DNA from 3 places in the Mesorhizobium captivum genome. Region 2 is predicted to be linked to each of the others. Evidence: predicted binding sites of a transcription regulator. Region 2 holds the regulator's gene; each other region holds the start of a gene.
The links. Region 2 encodes PhoB, which activates phosphate uptake and scavenging genes when phosphate is short. Its sites were predicted from a motif close to TGTCATNNANCTGTCAT; they were not measured.
Positions count from the first base shown of each region.

Region 1 (6,305 bases), on a different contig from region 2:
CCATTAAGACGGCGCGTCGCTACCAGTTCGTCAAGGGCCACCCCGAGCGCTTCCGCATCATCACCTTCGAGGGCGCGTTCCACGGCCGCACGCTGGCCACGATCGCCGCCGGCGGCCAGTACAAATATCTCGAAGGCTTCGGGCCCAAGGTCGAGGGCTTCGACCAGGTCGCGTTCGACGACATCGACGCCGCCGAAAAGGCGATCACGCCCGAGACCGCGGCGATCCTGATCGAGCCGGTGCAGGGCGAAGGCGGCATCCGCCCGGTGCCGACGCAGTCGCTGAAGCGCCTGCGCCAGCTCTGCGACAAGCACGGACCGCTTCTGATCTTCGACGAGGTCCAGTGCGGCATCGGCCGCACCGGCAAGCTCTTCGCGCATGAATGGGCCGGCGTGACGCCTGACCTGATGGCGATCGCCAAGGGCATCGGCGGCGGCTTCCCGATGGGTGCCTGCCTTGCAACCGACGACGCCGCGACCGGCATGACGGCGGGCGTGCACGGCACCACCTTCGGCGGCAATCCGCTGGCGATGGCGGTGGGCAATGCGGTGCTCGACGTCGTGCTGGCCGACGGCTTCCTCGAGGATGTGCAGCGCAAGGCGCTTCTCCTGAAGCAGGGCCTTGCGGCGGTCGCCGATGAATTCCCCGAGATCATCGACGGCATCCGGGGAACCGGCCTGATGCTTGGCCTGAAATGCGTCATGCCCAACAACAAGGTGAACATGGCGCTGCGCGACCAGCACCTGCTGGCGGTGCCGGCCGGCGACAATGTCATTCGTCTCTTGCCGCCGCTTACCGTCACAGACGCGGAGATCGGCGAGGCGCTGAAGCGCATCCGCTCGGGCGCCAAGGGCCTGACCGACGCGATTGCGGCCGAAGCCGCGAAATAATTCTGGAATCCTGCCGATGAACGTTCGCCACTTTACCGATCTGTCAGCCGTTTCCGCAGGCGATCTGCGCATCATGCTGGACGATGCGGTGGCGCGAAAGACCAGGCTCAAGGCCGGCGAGCGTTCGAGGCCGCTCGAAGGCAAGGTGCTGGCGATGATCTTCGACAAGCCGTCGACGCGCACGCGCGTGTCCTTCGATGTCGGCATGCGCCAACTCGGTGGCGAGACCATCATGCTGACCGGCACCGAGATGCAGCTCGGCCGTTCCGAAACCATCGCCGACACCGCCAAGGTTTTGTCCCGCTATGTCGACGCCATCATGATCCGCACCACCTCGCATGACCGGCTGCTGGAACTCACCGAGAATGCGACCGTGCCGGTCATCAACGGGCTGACCGACGATACCCATCCCTGCCAGCTCATGGCCGATATCATGACCTTCGAGGAGCATCGCGGTCCGGTGGCGGGCAAGACCTTCGCCTGGACCGGCGACGGCAACAATGTGCTGCACTCGCTGCTCGAAGCCTCGGCACGGTTCCGCTTCAATCTCAATGTCGCGGTGCCGGAGGGCAGCGAGCCGTTCGAGAAATATGTCGACTGGTCGAAGGCCAATGGCGGCAAAGTCAGGTTCGCCCGCTCGGCCGAGGAGGCGGTCGACCAGGCCGATTGCGTCGTCACCGACAGCTGGGTGTCGATGGGCCAGGAGCATCGCGCTCGCGGTCACAACGTCTTCCTGCCCTACCAGGTCAATGCAGCGCTTATGGCCAAAGCGAAGTCCGACGCGCTCTTCATGCACTGCCTGCCGGCGCATCGCGGCGAGGAGGTCACCGACGAGGTCATCGACGGACCGCATTCGGTGGTGTTCGACGAGGCCGAGAACCGGCTACACGCCCAGAAGGCGGTGCTGGCCTGGTGCCTGGGCGCTTGATCGAGGCCGACTTGATCCGCGGATGCGTGATGCCTATTTGCGGGCCATCACGCAAATCGAACGCGCTTTGCCCCATGCCGCCTGGAAAGCGGGGTGGACGCGCCCCGGAGCTTTGTCATGTTGGAAATCCGTCCGTTGGCTGAACATCAACCCAAACTCGGTGAATTCGGCTTCGCCGGCGACGACCATGTCGTGCCTTACGAGGTGGCGCCGCTCGACGTGCGCGGCCGCACCGTGCAACTCGGGCCGATGCTCGACGCCATCCTCAGCCGCCACGACTATCCCGAACCGGTAGCGCGCCTACTGGCGGAAGCCTGCGTGCTGACCGTGCTGCTCGGCACGTCGCTGAAGTTCGAGGGCAAGTTCATCCTGCAGACGCGCACCGATGGGCCAGTCGACATGCTGGTGGCGGATTTCGCCACGCCGCATGCGCTGCGCGCCTATGCGCGCTTCGATGCCGACCGGTTGCAGGCGCTGGTTGCCGCCGGCGAGACCTCGCAGCAGAAACTGCTCGGCACCGGCGTGCTGGCGCTGACCATCGACCAGGGCGCGCGCACCCAGCGCTATCAGGGGATCGTCCAGCTCGACGGCACGTCGCTGGAAGAGGCCGCGCGCACCTATTTTCGCCAGTCCGAGCAGATCCCGACCGATCTCAAGATGTCGGTCGCCAAACTGGTGACGCCGGGCCCCGGCGGCGCCCGCGAGCAATGGCGCGCCGGCGGCATCCTTGCGCAGTTCCTGCCGCAGGCGCCGGAGCGCATGCGCGTGCCCGATATTTCCGGCGGCGACGGCGATCCGCGCGACGTGGCGCACGAGCCGGCCGACAATTCCTGGCGGGAACTTCTGGCGCTGCTCGGCACCATTGAGCCGACCGAGCTCATCGATCCGACGGTGGGCGCCGAGCGGCTGCTCTACCGGCTGTTCCACGAGCACGGCGTGCGCGTCTTCCGTAGCGTGCCCGTCGCCGACCAGTGCTCCTGCTCGCGCGACAAGATCCGCGGCATCCTCGAAGGCTTTTCGGCCGACGAGATCAAGGACTCGACCGAGGACGGCGGCATCCATGTCGCCTGCGAATTCTGCTCGACGCAGTACGACTTCGACCCGGCTGAATTCGCGGCGGAATAAGCCCTTACCTTCTCCCCGTTTCACGGGGAGAAGGTGCCCGAAGGACGGATGAGGGGCGGCGCCTGCGTTGGCCATACAAGCGCCCCTCGCTCCGTCCGAAAGAAAATCTCAAAAGCTTGGCGCTGCCGGGCACTTCTCCCCGTATAGTGACGGGGAGAAAAACGCTCTCGCCGGCAGTTAATTCACCGTTCGCCTCGTCCCCGGCATGTCGAGCGAGAAGGCGGGGATGGCGACATCGAACGTCTCGCCGCGCCCGTTGCGCATCGTGTAATGGCCGACCATGATGCCTGATGGCGTCGAGAGCGGGCATCCCGACGTGTACTGGTAGCTGTCGCCGGGGTTGAGCTCCGGCTGGTCGCCGACGACGCCCGCGCCGCGCACTTCCTCGACGCGGCCGCGCCCGTCGGTGATGTGCCAGTAGCGCGACATAAGCTGCACGAACTCGTCCGACCGGTTGTCGATCGTCACCTGGTAGCCCCACACATAGCGGTTCTCGGACGGATCGGAACGATCCTCCAGATAGAACGGCCTGACCTGCACTTCGATGTTGCGCGTCACGGCGCGATACATGGGCCACTCCGGTTTGCCGGCGAAGGGAACGTTTGTCGCGCTTCGTGGTTATTAGGTGAGGCGCCATCCTGCCAGTTTCTAGCGCACGTGCCGAAAAACAATGTCATTTAAGTGACACATGACAATGTTGGTGTGCACAAACCATGCCGGGCGACTCGGGCGCTCTGTCGACTGATTGAAACGGCCGCGGGCGGCTTTTCCGGAGTGACCAGATCTCGATGGAACTGACTCTCGCAGCCGCCTTTGCATCGTCAGCCCTTCTTCTTTCCAATTTCGCCAGCATCATGCTCGCATCGTCGCGGCTGAAGGCGTGTCGCATCATTCCTCCGCCCGCGGAGAAGCAGCCACCGGTCTCCATCATCGTGCCGTCGCGCGGCGTCGAGCCGTTCGCCGAGGAGACGCTTAATCGCGCCTTCTCGCTCGACTGGCCGCGCTATGAGCTGATCTTCTGCGTTGCCGGCGCCGAAGACCCCGTGGTCAAGCTGATCAATGCCGCGATCGCGCGCTTCCCCAAGGTTCCGGCGCGGCTGCTCGTCGGCGACGACAGGATCAGCGCCAATCCCAAGCTCAACAATTGCGTGAAGGGCTGGCAGGCGGTGCGGCACGACTGGGTGATCCTTGCCGATTCCAACGTGCTGATGCCCAAGGATTATGTCCAGCATCTGATGGCGGCCTGGCGGCCGGATACCGGCCTCGTCTGCTCGACGCCGATCGGCTCGCGGCCGGATGGGTTTTGGGCCGAAGTCGAATGCGCCTTCCTCAACACGCTGCAGGCGCGCTGGCAATATACGGGCGAAGCGCTCGGCCTTGGCTTCGCCCAAGGCAAGAGCATGTTGTGGAACAAGCCGATGCTCGACGCGAACGGTGGCATCCAGGCTTTAGCCGCCGAGATCGCCGAGGACGCGGCCGCCACCAAGCTGGTCAACGGCTTGGGACTGCGCGTCAATCTCGTCGCGTCGCCCTTCGAACAGCCGCTCGGCCAGCGCACGTTCGCCGAAATCTGGTCGCGTCAGGCGCGCTGGGCGCGGCTGCGCCGCGTCACTTTCCCGCTGTTTTTTGCCCCCGAAATCCTGACCGGCGTGGTTATGCCGCTGATTTTCGCGCTGATAGCGGCGGCAAGCGCCGGCGTCAGCCTCCCCACCACGGCGCTGTGTGTGCTGGCGATCGCTTATGTGCCGGAATGCCTGCTCGCCTGGTCGAAGGGCTGGTATCTGTCGCCGCGCAGCGTGACCGCCATGATCGTGCGCGACGCGATGCTTCCCGCCGTCTGGGTGCGCGGCTGGCTCAGCGGCGCGGTCGAATGGCGCGGCAACGCCATGACCATCCACACCAAGGCATTGACCGAGCTGGAAGAGATTGCCTGAGCCTCGCTCAGGCGCTCTCTCGATCGGCCTGGGGCGGCTACTTCGCCGCTTTCAGCGCTTCGTCGATATCGGCCAGCAGATCGTCGGCGTCCTCAAGCCCGACAGACAGACGCAGTGTTCCCGGGCCGATGCCGAGCTCGGCGCGCGCCTCGTCGCTGAGGTTCTTGTGCGTCGTCGTCGCCGGATGGGTGATCAGGCTCTTGGCATCACCGAGATTGTTGGAAATCAGCACGATGTCGAGCGCGTTCTGGAAGGCGAAGGCCGCCTGCTTGCCGCCCTTGACGTCGAGGCAGATCAGCGTCGAGCCGCCCGACATCTGCTTCTTTACGATATCGGCCTGCGGATGGTCGGCCCGGCCCGGATAGATGAGGCGGGCGATCTCCGGCCGTCCGGCCAGGAAGTCGGCGATCTTGCCGGCGCTTTCCGTCTGCTGGCGCACGCGCAGCGGCAGCGTCTCAAGCCCTTTGAGCAGCGTCCAGGCGTTGAATGGCGACAGGCTCGGGCCTGTATGGCGGAAATAGTCGTGCAGGTTCTCGTCGATCCACTTCTTGTCCGACAGGATGACGCCCCCGAGGCAGCGGCCCTGTCCGTCGATATGCTTGGTCGCCGAATAGACCACGACATGGGCGCCAAGCTGCAGCGGCTTCTGCTGCAGCGGCGTGGCAAACACATTGTCGACGATCACGCGTGCGCCGATCGATTGGGCTAAAGCGGCGACAGCGGTGATGTCGACCACTTCCAGCGTCGGATTGGTCGGGCTTTCCAGGAAGAACAGCTTGGTGTTCGGCTTGACCGCCTTTTCCCAATTAGCGATGTCAGTGCCGTCGATCAGCGTCGCCTCGATGCCGTAGCGCGGCGCCAACGTCTCGACCACCCAGCGGCAGGAGCCGAACAGCGCCCGCGCCGCAACGATGTGGTCGCCGGCCTTGACGCTGCAGAGCAGTGCAGCGCTGACCGCCGCCATGCCGGAAGCGGTGGCGCGCGCGTCTTCCGCGCCTTCGAGCGCGCACATGCGCTTCTCGAACATGTCGACGGTCGGATTGGCGTAGCGCGAATAGATGAAGCCCGGCTCCTCGCCCTTGAAGCGGGCTTCCGCGGCTTGCGCCGTTTCGTAGACATAGCCCTGGGTGAGATACATCGCCTCGGCGGTCTCGCCGAAACCGGAACGCAGCGTTCCGCCATGCACGAGTGCCGTCTGATGCTTCCAGTTACGCGTCTTGGTCATCGCCCTGCTTCCAAACACAAAAAAACCGGCCGCGATGTCGCAACCGGTCCATAAGGCCTTGCGGCCAGCGGTCCTTTAGCGACTTGTTTAACGTGGCTGCAAGCCGACCGGCCAAATCACCACGGGATAACGACCCTTTAGACCTGCACTGCGCTTGCGTCAATTGCCCGCTTGATTAAGAGGTTTGTACCAGGCAGGAGCCT
Region 1 covers NZ_JAVIJB010000036.1:24,429-30,733, reverse strand. The annotation lists gene RFM40_RS25380 (aspartate aminotransferase family protein) at 1-890, shown strand, start outside; gene argF (ornithine carbamoyltransferase) at 907-1,818, shown strand; gene RFM40_RS25370 (Hsp33 family molecular chaperone) at 1,936-2,943, shown strand; gene apaG (Co2+/Mg2+ efflux protein ApaG) at 3,121-3,513, opposite strand; gene RFM40_RS25360 (ceramide glucosyltransferase) at 3,732-4,877, shown strand; gene RFM40_RS25355 (O-succinylhomoserine sulfhydrylase) at 4,915-6,102, opposite strand; SAM riboswitch at 6,158-6,235, opposite strand.
Region 1: a site for PhoB is predicted at 3,615-3,631, ahead of RFM40_RS25360 (ceramide glucosyltransferase). Genes of this name have one in related genera too.

Region 2 (6,305 bases):
ATCACCGCCGCGGCTATGACCAGCAGCTCGTCCAGCGTGCCGAGCGCATTGGTCGATGAATTCTGCCTGGCGGACGAGATGGCCGCGGCGATCGTCGCCAGCACACCCATGATCATGAACACCTTCATGGTGATCCAGCGCGTGTTGATGCCGGCAAGGTTCGCCGCCTCCGGATTGCCGCCGATGGCAAAGACATAGCGGCCGAAGCGGGTGCGCTTGGTGATGAAGGTCATGATCAGGCCGACCGCGACGGCCATCAGCACGGGAATAGCGATGCCATGGGCGATGAACAGGCCGCCTTCGGGAACGGTGATGTTGTTGGCGGCGGCGTAACGGTTCACGATGCCGACCGGCCAAGGATAGGAATTGGCCAGCCACACCGCGCCCATGATGATCGCGCAGGTGACCGCGCCGAGCAGCGTCTCGGCCCAGATTGGGCGCAGCGGGAAACGGAAGCGCTTGCGCTGCACCCGGCCGTTGAACAGCGCAAACACCACCGCCAGGCAGGCGACCACGCCGACGACCCAGCTCCATCTGGCGCCGATCGAGCCGGCCGGTCCGCCGCCCATGAGCTGGAAGGTGGCATCGAGCGGCGCCACCGTCTGGCCGCTGGTGACCCACCAGGCAGCGCCGCGCCAGACCAGGAGCCCGCCCAGCGTCACGATGAAGGCCGGCACTTCGAGATAGGCGATGACGAAGCCCTGGAAGGCGCCGATCAGCAACCCGAGCGCCAGGCCGATCAACAGCGCCAGCACCCAGATCCACGGATTGCCGAGCTCGAGCCCGACCATCCGCACCAGGAAATGCACCTGGGCAAAGCCCATCACCATGCCGATCAGCCCTTCGGCCGAGCCGACGGAGAGGTCGATGTTGCGCATGACGATGACCAGCACCATGCCGGAGGCCATGATCGCCACAGCCGAGGTCTGCACAGAGAGGTTCCAGAGATTGCGCGGCGTAAGGAACGTGCGGCTGTCGAAATCGAGCGGATTGACGCCGAGCCGCAGGCTCGAGATGACGTGCAGGCCGATCCAGATGATCAAAAGCGCGCCGACCATGCCGAGCATACGCGTGTCAAGTTCGGTCGCCTTGAGGAAGCGCCCGACGGCGCTGAGTTCGGAGGCCCGCGCGCGATCCGCGGCCGGGTTGGCCGGCGTATCAGACGTCGTATCGGTCATGATCTCCTCCCACCGGCTTGCCGTCTGGCGCGGATGCCGGACCACGATGCTAGAGCAATTCCAGGGAAAGTGTGTAGCCCGTCCGGAATTGCGTGGAAACAAACGGCTGCAGCAGTTCGACTATCCTGCTGAACAATGAGCTGCTCCAATGTCTTCCCCGGCTCATTCGAAGCGGGAAAGCCATTTTGAGGAACGCCGCGGCTTTGGGCCGCGGCGTCAGGATTTGGACAGACGTCGGTCGGCTTAATTGCAGACCGCGACACTGCCGGCGGCAACGCCGGCGCAGACCTCGTCCTTCTTGATCCAGCCTGCGTTGATGACGACGTTGAGATTGTCCTTGGTGATCGCGACCGGGGTCAGGAACAGCGACTTGACGGTGTTGCCGCCAGGCGTCGTGAAGTCCTTGGCGCCGGCGATGTCGCCCATCTTCTTGCCGTCGGCGAGCTGCGAGGCGATCTCGGCGGCGTTCTTGCCGAGCTCGCGCGCATCTTTCCACACCGACACCGTCTGCGTGCCGAGCGCGATGCGGTTGAGCGCCGCGTGATCGCCGTCCTGGCCGGAGACCGGAACGGTGCCGGCCAGGCCTTGAGCCGTCAGCGCCGCGACGACGCCGCCGGCGGTGCCGTCATTGGCCGCCACGACGGCATCGACCTTGTTGTCGTTGGCGGTCAGGAACTGCTCCATGTTCTTCTGCGCGTTGGCGGGCAGCCAGCCGTCGGTATAGGCCTCGCCGACATTCTTGACCTTGCCGCTGTCGATGGCCTCCTTCAGCACTTCCATCGAGCCGGAGAACAGAAAATCGGCATTCGGATCGGCGCCCGAGCCCTTGATGAAGACATAGTTGCCTTCGGGCTTGGCCTTGAACACCTCGCGGGCCTGCATGCGGCCGACTTCCTTGTTGTCGAAGGTCAGGTAGAACACGTCCTTGTTCTCGATCAGGCGGTCGTAGCCGACCACCGGAATGCCTTCGTCCAGCGCCTTCTGCACCGCCGGGCCGATCGCGGAAGCGTCCTGCGCCAGGATGATCAGCGCGTTGGCGCCCTGCGAGATCAGGCTCTCGACGTCGGTCAGCTGCTTGCCCGGATTGGACTGCGCGTCGGCCGAGATATATTTGTCGCCGGCGGCCTCGATGGCCTTCTTCATCGCCGCTTCGTCGGTCTTCCAGCGCTCTTCCTGGAAATTCGACCACGAAACCCCGACCACCTTGTCCTTCGCCTCTGCGACCGACGCCAGCGTCAGCGACATGGCGACACCCGCCAGCATGGCGGCTGCGAAACTCTTCATGATTTTCCTCCCTGCGCCGCCTTGCGGCGCGACCCAGACTGGCCCGAAGGCCGGACACAGAGGCTTTTTTTCGAGCCTCGAAAAAACACTGATCCAACGCCGAAGCGCTGTCAACTGCGATTATGATGGTTCTTGAGGTGCCGCAGACTTTTTTTCGAGACCCGCAATAAATAATGACAGCCCCGGCAGCTTCTGCCAGTATCCTGGCACGTCGGCGACGGCCCATGGCATGATGAGAAGGCCGCGACGCCCGGGAGGAAGGAAAGGATGTCGGTCGGAATCCGCCACGACGACCTGCGCCGGCGCAACCGCGCCATGGTGCTCTCGGCCGTGCGCCGGGCCGGCCAGCCGTCGCGCACGGAAATCGCCGCGACCACCGGGCTCAGCCACTCGACGATTTCGGCGATCTCAGCGGACCTCATCCATGAAGGCATCCTGGCCGAGAGCAAGCCGAGCGAGACCGCGTCGCTGAAGCGCGGCCGGCCGCAAGTCGGCCTCGCCCTCAACCCCGAGGCGGCCGCGGTGGTGACGGTGGTGCTGTCGCTGAATTTCCTCTCCGTCGCCGTCATCGACTATGCCGGCCAGGTCATCGCCGAGGAGCAACGGCGCCTCGACACCCTCACCATGCCGCGCGACGAGCTGATCGGCGAATGCACGGCGATCGTCCGGCGTCGGCTGGAAGACCCCGATCTCGATGTCGCCAGCGTCGCCCGCATCGCCATGGGCATCCAGGGCATCACCGATTCCCATGCCCGCGCCATGCTGTGGTCGCCGATCACGCCGCTGACCGACATTCCTTTCGCCGACATCCTGGAGCATGAATTCGGCATTCCCGCCACCATGGAGAACGACTGCAACATGATGGCGGTGGCGCTGCAATGGCGCGACCCCGACCGCTATCGCGACAATTTCATCGCCATCCTGCTCTCGCACGGCATCGGCATGGGGCTGGTGCTGAAAGGCGAGTTGTTCACCGGCACACATTCCTCAGGCGGCGAGTTCGGCCACATGATCCACCGTCCCGGCGGCGCGCTCTGCCGCTGCGGGCGCCGCGGCTGCGTCGAGGCCTATGCCGGCAACTACGCCATCTGGCGCAGCGCCATGAAGATGAGCGAGGACGCCGAGCCGGTCGACGTCGGCGATGCCGACATGCGGGCTCTTGCCACGAAGGCGCGTGAAAAAGACGGGCCGGAGCGCGAGGCCTATCGCCGGGCGGGCGAGGCGCTGGGCTTTGGGCTGGGCAGCCTGTTCGCGCTGATCGACCCGGCGCCGGTCGCCATGGTCGGCGTCAGCGCGGCGGCTTTCGACCTGATCGAGCCGGCGCTGCGGGAAGCCATCGCCCAGACCGCCGGCGGCCAGCACTCCAAATCGATCTCCTTCGACACCGAGCCGAACGAATTGCCGCTGATCCGCGAAGGCTGCGCCATGCGCGCGCTGAGCTTCGTCGACCAGGAGATTTTCGCGCCGGGCGTCCAGGCGCGAGCAGGCGCCGCCGGGAAGAACGTGGCCTGATCAATCCTCGCGGATCGCGTAGCCGGCTCCACGGATGGTACGGATCACGTCCGGCATACGGCCGTTGTTGACCGCCTTGCGCAGGCGTCCGACATGCACGTCCACGGTGCGCTCGTCGATATAGATCGTCTCGCCCCAGACATTGTCGAGCAGCTGGCTGCGCGAGAACACGCGGCCGGGATGCCGCATCATGAATTCGAGCAACCGGAACTCGGTCGGGCCGAGCCTGATCTCGCTCTTCTTGCGGTAGACGCGGTGCGATTCGCGGTCGAGCACGATGTCGCCGACCTTGAGCACGCTGGACAGCACCTCCGGCTTGGCGCGGCGCAACAGCGCCTTGACCCTGGCCATGAATTCCGGCGTCGAGAACGGCTTGACCAGGTAGTCATCGGCGCCCGTCGAGAGGCCGCGCACCCTGTCGCTTTCCTCGCCGCGCGCGGTCAGCATGATGATCGGCAGCCGCTCGGTCTCCGGGCGCATCCTCAAGCGCCGGCAAAGCTCGATGCCGGAAACCGCCGGCACCATCCAGTCGAGCACCAGAAGGTCGGGCACGTTCTCCTGCAGGCGGATCTCGGCCTCGTCGCCGCGGGTCACCACCTCGACCTGGTAGCCCTCGGATTCGAGGTTATAGCGGAGCAGCACCCCCAGCGGCTCCTCGTCCTCCACCACCATGATGCGTGGGGCGATCATTTGGCAGGTACCTTCGCTGTCACGCCGCCGGAGCCGACATCGCCGTCTCGTCCTGCTTCGGACGGTTCGCGGGCAATTGGGTGCCGGTCAGCACATAATAGGCGTTCTCGGCGATGTTGGTGACATGGTCGCCGATGCGCTCCAGATTCTTGGCGCAGAACAGGAGATGCGTGCAGGCCGTGATGTTGCGCGGATCCTCCATCATGTAGGTCAGGAGCTCGCGGAACACGGATGTGTATTTGACGTCGATGCGCTCGTCGTCGTTCCTGAGCTTGGCAAGCGCCGTGGCGTCGCCCGCCGTGTACTCCTCGATGACACCCTGGACCTGGATCAGCACCAACTGCGCCATCGAGTCGATGGAGTGCGACAGGTCGCGTGGCGCAGCGCTGACGCCGACCGAGCCGACCCGCTTGGCGATGTTCTTGGCGAGATCGCCGATGCGCTCGAGGTCGCCGGCCATGCGGATCGCGCCGACCACGCTGCGCAGGTCGTCGGCCATCGGCTGGCGCTTGGCGATCAGCGTGATGGCGCGGTCGTCGAGCTCGCGCTGGCGCGCGTCCATGATGGCGTCGTCGGAGACCACGCGCTGCGCCATCGCGTTGTCGGAATTGAGCAGCGCCTTGGTCGAGGCGCCGACCATGGAGCCGGCAAGATCGCCCATGTCACGGATGAGCTGGCTGATCTGCCTCAGGTCCTCGTCGAAGGAAGCGACCGTATGGGCCATGATGGTGTCCTCGTATGAACTCAGCCGAAGCGGCCGGTGATGTAGTCCTGCGTGCGCTTCTCGCGGGGCGAGGTGAAGATCTTCTCGGTCCGGTCGAACTCGACCAGCTCGCCGAGATACATGAACGCCGTCTGCCGCGACACGCGCGCCGCCTGCTGCATGTTGTGGGTGACGATCACGATCGTGTAGTCGGCCTGCAACTCGTCGATCAGTTCCTCGATCTTGGCGGTCGACAGCGGATCGAGCGCCGAGGCCGGCTCGTCGAGCAGGATGACCTCCGGCTTCACCGCCACGGTGCGGGCGATGCAGAGCCGCTGCTGCTGGCCGCCGGAGAGGCTGAGGCCGCTGGCGTTGAGCTTGTCCTTGACCTCGGTCCAGAGCGCGGCGCGCTTCAGCGCCTGCTCGACGCGGTTGTCCATCTCGGCCTTGCTGATCTTCTCATACAGCCTGACGCCGAAGGCGATGTTCTCGTAGATCGACATCGGGAACGGCGTCGGCTTCTGGAACACCATGCCGATCTTGGTCCTTAGCAGGTTGAGGTCCTGCGAACGGTCGAGGATGTTCTTGCCGTCGAGCAGCACCTGGCCTTCGGCGTTCTGCTTCGGATAAAGCTCGTAAATGCGGTTCAGCACGCGCAGCAGCGTCGACTTCCCGCAGCCCGACGGCCCGATGAAGGCGGTGACGCTGCGTTCGGGCAGCGACAGGTTGATGTCCTTCAGCGCCTTCGACTGGCCATAGTAGAAGTTGAGGTTCTTAACCTCGATCTTGGCCTTCTCGACGGCCGTCTCGGCTACGTTAAGGTCGGTGGACAACATCGGTTTCATCTGTCCTCTCTGCGTCCGGTAAGGCTGCGGGCGAAGATGCTCAGCCCGAGAACCGTCAGGGTGATTATAAGTGCGCCCGTCCAGGCCAGCTGC
Region 2 covers NZ_JAVIJB010000003.1:91,024-97,328, reverse strand. The annotation lists gene RFM40_RS04495 (sugar ABC transporter permease) at 1-1,178, opposite strand, end outside; gene xylF (D-xylose ABC transporter substrate-binding protein) at 1,422-2,462, opposite strand; gene RFM40_RS04485 (ROK family protein) at 2,730-3,974, shown strand; gene phoB (phosphate regulon transcriptional regulator PhoB) at 3,975-4,664, opposite strand; gene phoU (phosphate signaling complex protein PhoU) at 4,684-5,391, opposite strand; gene pstB (phosphate ABC transporter ATP-binding protein PstB) at 5,409-6,212, opposite strand; gene pstA (phosphate ABC transporter permease PstA) at 6,209-6,305, opposite strand, start outside.

Region 3 (6,305 bases), on a different contig from region 2:
TGGCCAGCCCGACCAGCGCGGCGACAAGGAAAGCGAGCGGCAGCGCGATCACCAGCGACCAGTCGAAAAGGCCGGGAAACGAGGTGCGGATAACCTGCTGGACGACGAAGGTGGTGTAGGCGCCGAGCATTACCATCTCGCCATGCGCCATGTTGATGACGCCCATGACGCCGAAGGTGATGGCGAGGCCGATCGCGGCCAGCAGCAGCACCGATCCAAGCGAGACGCCATACCAGATGTTCTGGCCGGCATCCCACAGCGCCAGCGTCGAATTGATGTGGCCGATCGCGGCAGTCGCCGCGTCCTTGACCGCGCCCTGCGCGTTGGCCTCGACCGAGGTCAGCAAGGAAAGCGCATCACGGTCGCCGCGCTCCGCGATGACCGAGACGGCCGCCAGTTTGTCCGCGTCCGGCTTGTCGGAGACCAGGACCGACGCCGCGCGCGCCTGTTCGAACATGGCCTTGACCGAAGGCTCGGTCTCAGCCGCGATCGCGGCATCGAGCGGTTCGATGTTCGCCGCGTCGGGGGTCTTGAACATGGTCGCCGCGGCAGCGAGGCGCACGTTGGCGTCCTTGGCCCGTAGCGTCAGCGTGCCCAGCGCATCGCGGATCGTGCGGCGCAGGCCATTGTTGACCTTGATCTTTGTGAGGTCGGCCTTGGCGGCGTCGGCTGCCTTATCGCCGCTCAGCGGATCGAGCAATTCGATGCCGTCGCCGGCGTCCTTGCCGACAAAGACCTGGGAATCGGCCTTGCGGATATAGAGATTACCGTCGGCGAGTGCCGAGAGCGGCCGCTCGACAGCCGGATCGCCACTCGCGGCAAGTTCGTGCACCACGGCCTCGGTCGCTGAGAAATTGGCGGCTGCCGCGAATTTGGCGATGATGGCGCGGAGATCGGCTTCAGCTGCCTTGGACGGCAACAAGCTTGCCATCATCAGCAGCGTCAGGCCAATCGCGCGCAACAACGTCATCGTCTTCAAGCGGATCTCGAGGGTTTGAGGTGTCTGCCCGGGCGGACCGGCAAGGCCCGCCCGGGCCGCGGCGTCGGATCGCGGGCCACACCGCGACCCTGGGAGGGTCAGTTGGTGCCCTTGCCGCCGCACTTGCCCGTGGCGACGTTGAAGTTGCCGCAGGACAGAGGCGCGCGCCAATCGGAGATCAGCTCCTTGGAGTCAGGCAGATAGTCCGACCATTCGTCGCCCATCACGAGACCGGGCGTTTGCGAAACGGTCTCGAACTGGCCGTCGGCCTGGATCTCGCCGATCAGCACCGGCTTGGTGATGTGATGGTTCGGCATCATCGTCGAATAGCCGCCGGTCAGGTTCGGCACCGAGACGCCGACCATGGCGTCGATGACCTTGTCCGGATCGGTGGTGCCGGCCTTCTCGACCGCCTTCACCCACATGTTGAAGCCGATATAGTGGGCTTCCATCGGATCGTTGGTGGTGCGCTTGTCGCTCTTGATGAACTTGTGCCAGTCGTCGATGAACTTCTTGTTCTCGGGCGTGTCGATGCTCTCGAAATAGTTCCAGGCGGCGAGATGGCCGACCAAAGGCCCGGTGTCGAGACCGGCCAGTTCTTCCTCGCCGACCGAGAAGGCCATGACCGGAATGTCTTCGGCCTTGATGCCCTGGTTGCCGAGCTCCTTGTAGAACGGCACATTGGCATCGCCGTTGACGGTCGACACGACCGCCGTCTTCTTGCCGGCCGAGCCGAACTTCTTGATCGCCGAGACCTCGGTCTGCCAGTCGGAGAAACCGAACGGCGTGTAGTTGACCATGATGTCCCCGGCCGGCACGCCCTTCGACTTGAGGTACGCCTCGAGTATCTTATTGGTGGTGCGCGGATAGACATAGTCGGTGCCTTCGAGCACCCAGCGCTTCACCGAGCCGCCATCGGCGCTCATCAGATAGTCGACGGCAGGAATCGCCTGCTGGTTCGGCGCCGCGCCGGTGTAGAAGACGTTGCGCTCGCTCTCCTCGCCCTCATACTGGACGGGATAGAACAGGATATTGTCGAGTTCGCTGAACACCGGCAGCACCGATTTGCGCGACACCGAGGTCCAGCAGCCGAACACCGCCGCCACCTTGTCCTTCGAAATCAGCTCGCGCGCCTTTTCGGCGAATAGCGGCCAGTTGGACGCCGGATCGACGACGACCGCCTCGAGCTTCTTGCCGAGCAGGCCGCCCTTGGCGTTCTGCTCCTCGATCAGCATCAGCATGACGTCCTTCAGCGTCGTCTCCGAAATCGCCATGGTCCCCGACAGCGAATGGAGGATGCCGACCTTGATCGTATCGTCGGCCGCCTTGGCGGGAGCCGAGATCGACAGGCCAGCAGCGATTACGCCGGCCGAAATCATTTTTGTTATTGCCGAGAAATTGCCCCTCATGTTCCACGCTCCCAAGCTGGTTGTTTTGCATCGCAACATAGCGGTGCAAGCGACGTGCCAAACGCGAGAGCGTGGCGATGCGGGGAGCGATAGATCAGCGTTTACAAGAAGTTATTGTATAGCCGCCAAACGTATCGCGCCTCTTGAGTTCATCAAGGACTGAGAAAACTTTGCGCAGGCCTGCCTAGATTTTGCCCAAATCGTAAAATTGCCTAAACTTTAATCCCGCTTCGATTTGTGGCAGGTTTTCGCCGGGTTGCGGGGCGGCGGCAAAATGGGGCAAGGTCGCCGCCAAAACGAGCGACGTCATGGCCCTTCGAATTCTCTTGAGCTTCCTGCTTCTCATGTCCGCCGTTGACGGCGCCCGCGCCGATTTCACCGACGGAAAGCTGCCGGACGGCGTCTATCATTGCGAGGTCTACCTGCTCGGCCTGTTCCTCAACCTCGGCGACATCACCATCAAGGGCAATGTTTACAGCGGCCCGGTGACCTTCGGCACTTCGGGAACCTACAACTACCAGATGGACGCCAACGGCGAGATCAGTTGGCTGGGCCCCCTCGGCGGCTACACCAGCGGCGGCAACTCGATCTCACTGACGCAAGCGACACTGGACGACCCAGCCGGCCCCTCCTTCGACATCATCCTAAAGCAGCAGGACGGCGCCTTCACTGCCTCGACCTGCACCAGGAGGTAGCGGCGGCGCTGTCCGCGTTCGCCATCGCAATACGCCCACTCGTGTCATCCGGATGTTGCCGAAGCAGCTTAGGCAGCGCGGTGTCGTCAAACATCCACCCCGAGAGGCAGACACGATGGCCAACTCTCCGTCTTCACCCTCCCCTGTCATCCGCGACGTCATCGCCGCACGCGTCTCGCGCCGCGAACTCCTCAAAGGCGGCCTCGCCTCCGGCGCGTTGATTGCCGGCAGCAGCTTCGTCGGCTCCTTGTTTGCCGGCGAAACACATGCCGCGGCCGCCCTTTCCACGCTCGGTTTTCCGGAGCTGAAGCGCGTCTACGACAAGACCCACGCCGCCGCCGAAGGCTATCAGACGACCATCGTCGCTCGCTGGGGCGATCCGCTCGCCGCCGGGCTGTCCGAATTCGACGGCAACAAGGTCGCGTCGGAAGAGCAGGAGAAGCGCTTCGGCTACAACTGCGACTACATCGTCTTCATGCCGCTGCCCAAGGGATCGGTGAATTCCGACCACGGCCTGCTCTGCGTCAACAATGAATACATCTCGCCGAACGTGATGTTCCCCGGCATGACCGAGGACGACGCCGGCAAGACGATGACGAAGGAGCAGGTCGACCTCGGCCTCGCGGCGATGGGCCACTCGATCGTCGAGGTGATACTTAAGGACGGCAAGTGGTCAATCATCGAGGACAGCCCGCTCAATCGCCGCATCACTGCCAACACCGAGATGGTTGTCTCAGGCCCTGTCGCCGGCCATGCGCTGATGCAGACCTCCGCCGACGCGACCGGCAGCAAGGTGCTGGGGACCAGCTACAACTGCAGCGGCGGCGTCACGCCCTGGGGTACGGTGCTGACCTGCGAGGAAGGCGTGTCCGATCTCTTCGGCGGCGATCCGAAGAAGGCGCCGACCGCCGACATGCTCGACCGCTATGGTTTCGACGGCTCCGACATCTACGGTCGCGGCCGCTTCCACGACCGCTTCAACATAGACAAGGAGCCGAACGAGCCGAACCGGTTCGACTGGGTTGTCGAGATCGACCCCTATGATCCGCAGGCGAAGCCGGTGAAGCGCACCGCGCTCGGCCGCATGTCGCATGAGGCCTCGACGGTCGTGCGCAACAAGGACGGCCGCATCGTCGTCTACATGGGCGATGACGACTATTTTGAGTACATGTACCGCTTCGTCTCCGCCAAGCCATACGACGCTGCCAATCCCGCTTCCGGCAAGGATCTTCTGGATGACGGCGTGCTCTCGGTGGCGCGTTTCGATGCTGACGGCACGATGAGCTGGCTGCCGCTGGTCCACGGCCAGGGCAAGCTCACCGCCGAGAACGGTTTTGCCGACCAGGCAGAGGTGCTGTTGAAGACGCGCCTTGCCGCCGATGCGATCGGCGCGACGCCGATGGACCGGCCGGAGGACATCGAGACCAACCCGGTCACCGGCCGCGTCTATGCGGTGATGACCAAGAACAAGAAGCGCGACGAATCCAAGGTGAACCCGGCCAATACGCGGCCGGAAAACCTCTGGGGCCACATCGTCGAGCTGATCCCGCCCGGCGGCCACAGCACTGACGCTGATCACACCGCCGACAAATATGCCTGGGACCTGTTCGTGCTCTGCGGCAATCCCAAGGATGCCAAGGTCGGCGCCACCTTCCATCCCGACACCTCGGACAATGGCTGGTTCGTCTGCCCGGACAACATCACCTTCGACCCGGCCGGCCGGCTGTGGGTGGCGACGGACGGCGCCAACGACTTCGATCTTCCGGACGGCGTTTATGGCGTCGACACCGAAGGGGCGGCGCGCGGCCTGCCAAAACTGCTCTTCACCTGCCCGCATGGCGCCGAGGCGACCGGCCCCTGCTTCACGCCCGACGGCACGACGCTGTTCCTGTCGGTCCAGCACCCGTCCGAGGATGCCGAGACACTCGACAAGGCACAATCGCTGTGGCCCGACTTCAAGGACGGCCAGCCGCCGCGGCCGTCGGTCGTCGCCATCCGGCGCAAGGACGGCCAGCCGGTCGGCGCGTAGGCCTATCGGACCTTTGTGACAAAAAAGGGCGCGGAACCCCTGCGGGTCCCGCGCCAGCAGGCAGTCGGGAGGACTATATGCTTTTCGCCGACATCTGCGCGGCGATGTAGTCTGCCTGTCGGATGGCCAGCGACACGATCGTTAGTGTCGGGTTTTCGGCGCCGCCGGTGGTGAACTGGCTGCCGTCCGACACGAACAGGTTCTTGATGTCGTGCGTCTGGCCATGCTTGTTGACGACGCCGTCAGCCGGTTTCTCGCTCATCCGGTTGGTGCCGAGATTGTGGGTCGAGGGATAGGGCGGCGTCGGGAAGGTCCTGGTCGCGCCGACAGCGGCATACAAAGCCTGGCCTTGGCTGTACGCGTGGTCGCGCATCGCCGTGTCGTTGGCATGGTCGTCGAAATGGACGTCGGCGATCGGCATCCCGTGCTCGTCCTTTTCGTCTTTGTGCAACGTGATGCGGTTTTCCTCGCGCGGCATGTCCTCGCCGACGATCCACAGGCCCGCCATGTGGTCGTAGTGGTCGAGCGCCGTGGTGAAGGAGCGGCCCCAGCCGCCGGGGTTGAGGAAAGCGGCCATGAACGGCAGGCCGAGCGACAGCGTCTCCATCTCGTAGCCGCCGACGAAGCCGCGCGACGGATCGTGACGCGCCTCGTCGCGGATGATGCCGGCCATGGTGGTGCCGCGATACATGTGTACCGGCCTGTCGAAGATGGCGTAGACCGAGCCTGTGGTGTGGCGCATATAGTTCTTGCCCACCTGCCCCGATGAATTGGCGAGCCCCTGCGGGAACTTGCTCGATTCAGAATTGAGCAGCAGGCGCGGGCTCTCGATCGAGTTGCCGGCGACCGCGACGACGCGGGCCTTCTGCTCCTGCAGCTTGCCGTCCTTGTCGGCATAGACGACGCCCGTCACCTTGCCCGAGGCATCATGGTTGATCTTGATCGCCATCGAATTCGGTCGCACCTCCAGATGGCCGGTGGCCTCGCCTTTCGGGATCTCGGTGTAGAGCGTCGACCATTTGGCGCCCCATTTGCAGCCCTGGAAGCAGAAGCCGGTCTGCTGGCAGGAATTGCGATCGTCGCGCTCGACCGAATTGATCGCCATGTTGCCGGTGTGGCATTCCTTGTAGCCGAGCTTGTCGGCGCCGGCCTTGAGCACCTTGAAGTTGTTGTTGCCGGGCAGCCGCGGCCAG
Region 3 covers NZ_JAVIJB010000002.1:297,888-304,192, forward strand. The annotation lists gene urtB (urea ABC transporter permease subunit UrtB) at 1-970, opposite strand, end outside; gene urtA (urea ABC transporter substrate-binding protein) at 1,078-2,388, opposite strand; gene RFM40_RS03550 (hypothetical protein) at 2,697-3,083, shown strand; gene RFM40_RS03555 (PhoX family protein) at 3,199-5,112, shown strand; gene RFM40_RS03560 (GMC family oxidoreductase) at 5,186-6,305, opposite strand, start outside.
Region 3: a site for PhoB is predicted at 3,126-3,142, ahead of RFM40_RS03555 (PhoX family protein). Genes of this name have one in related genera too.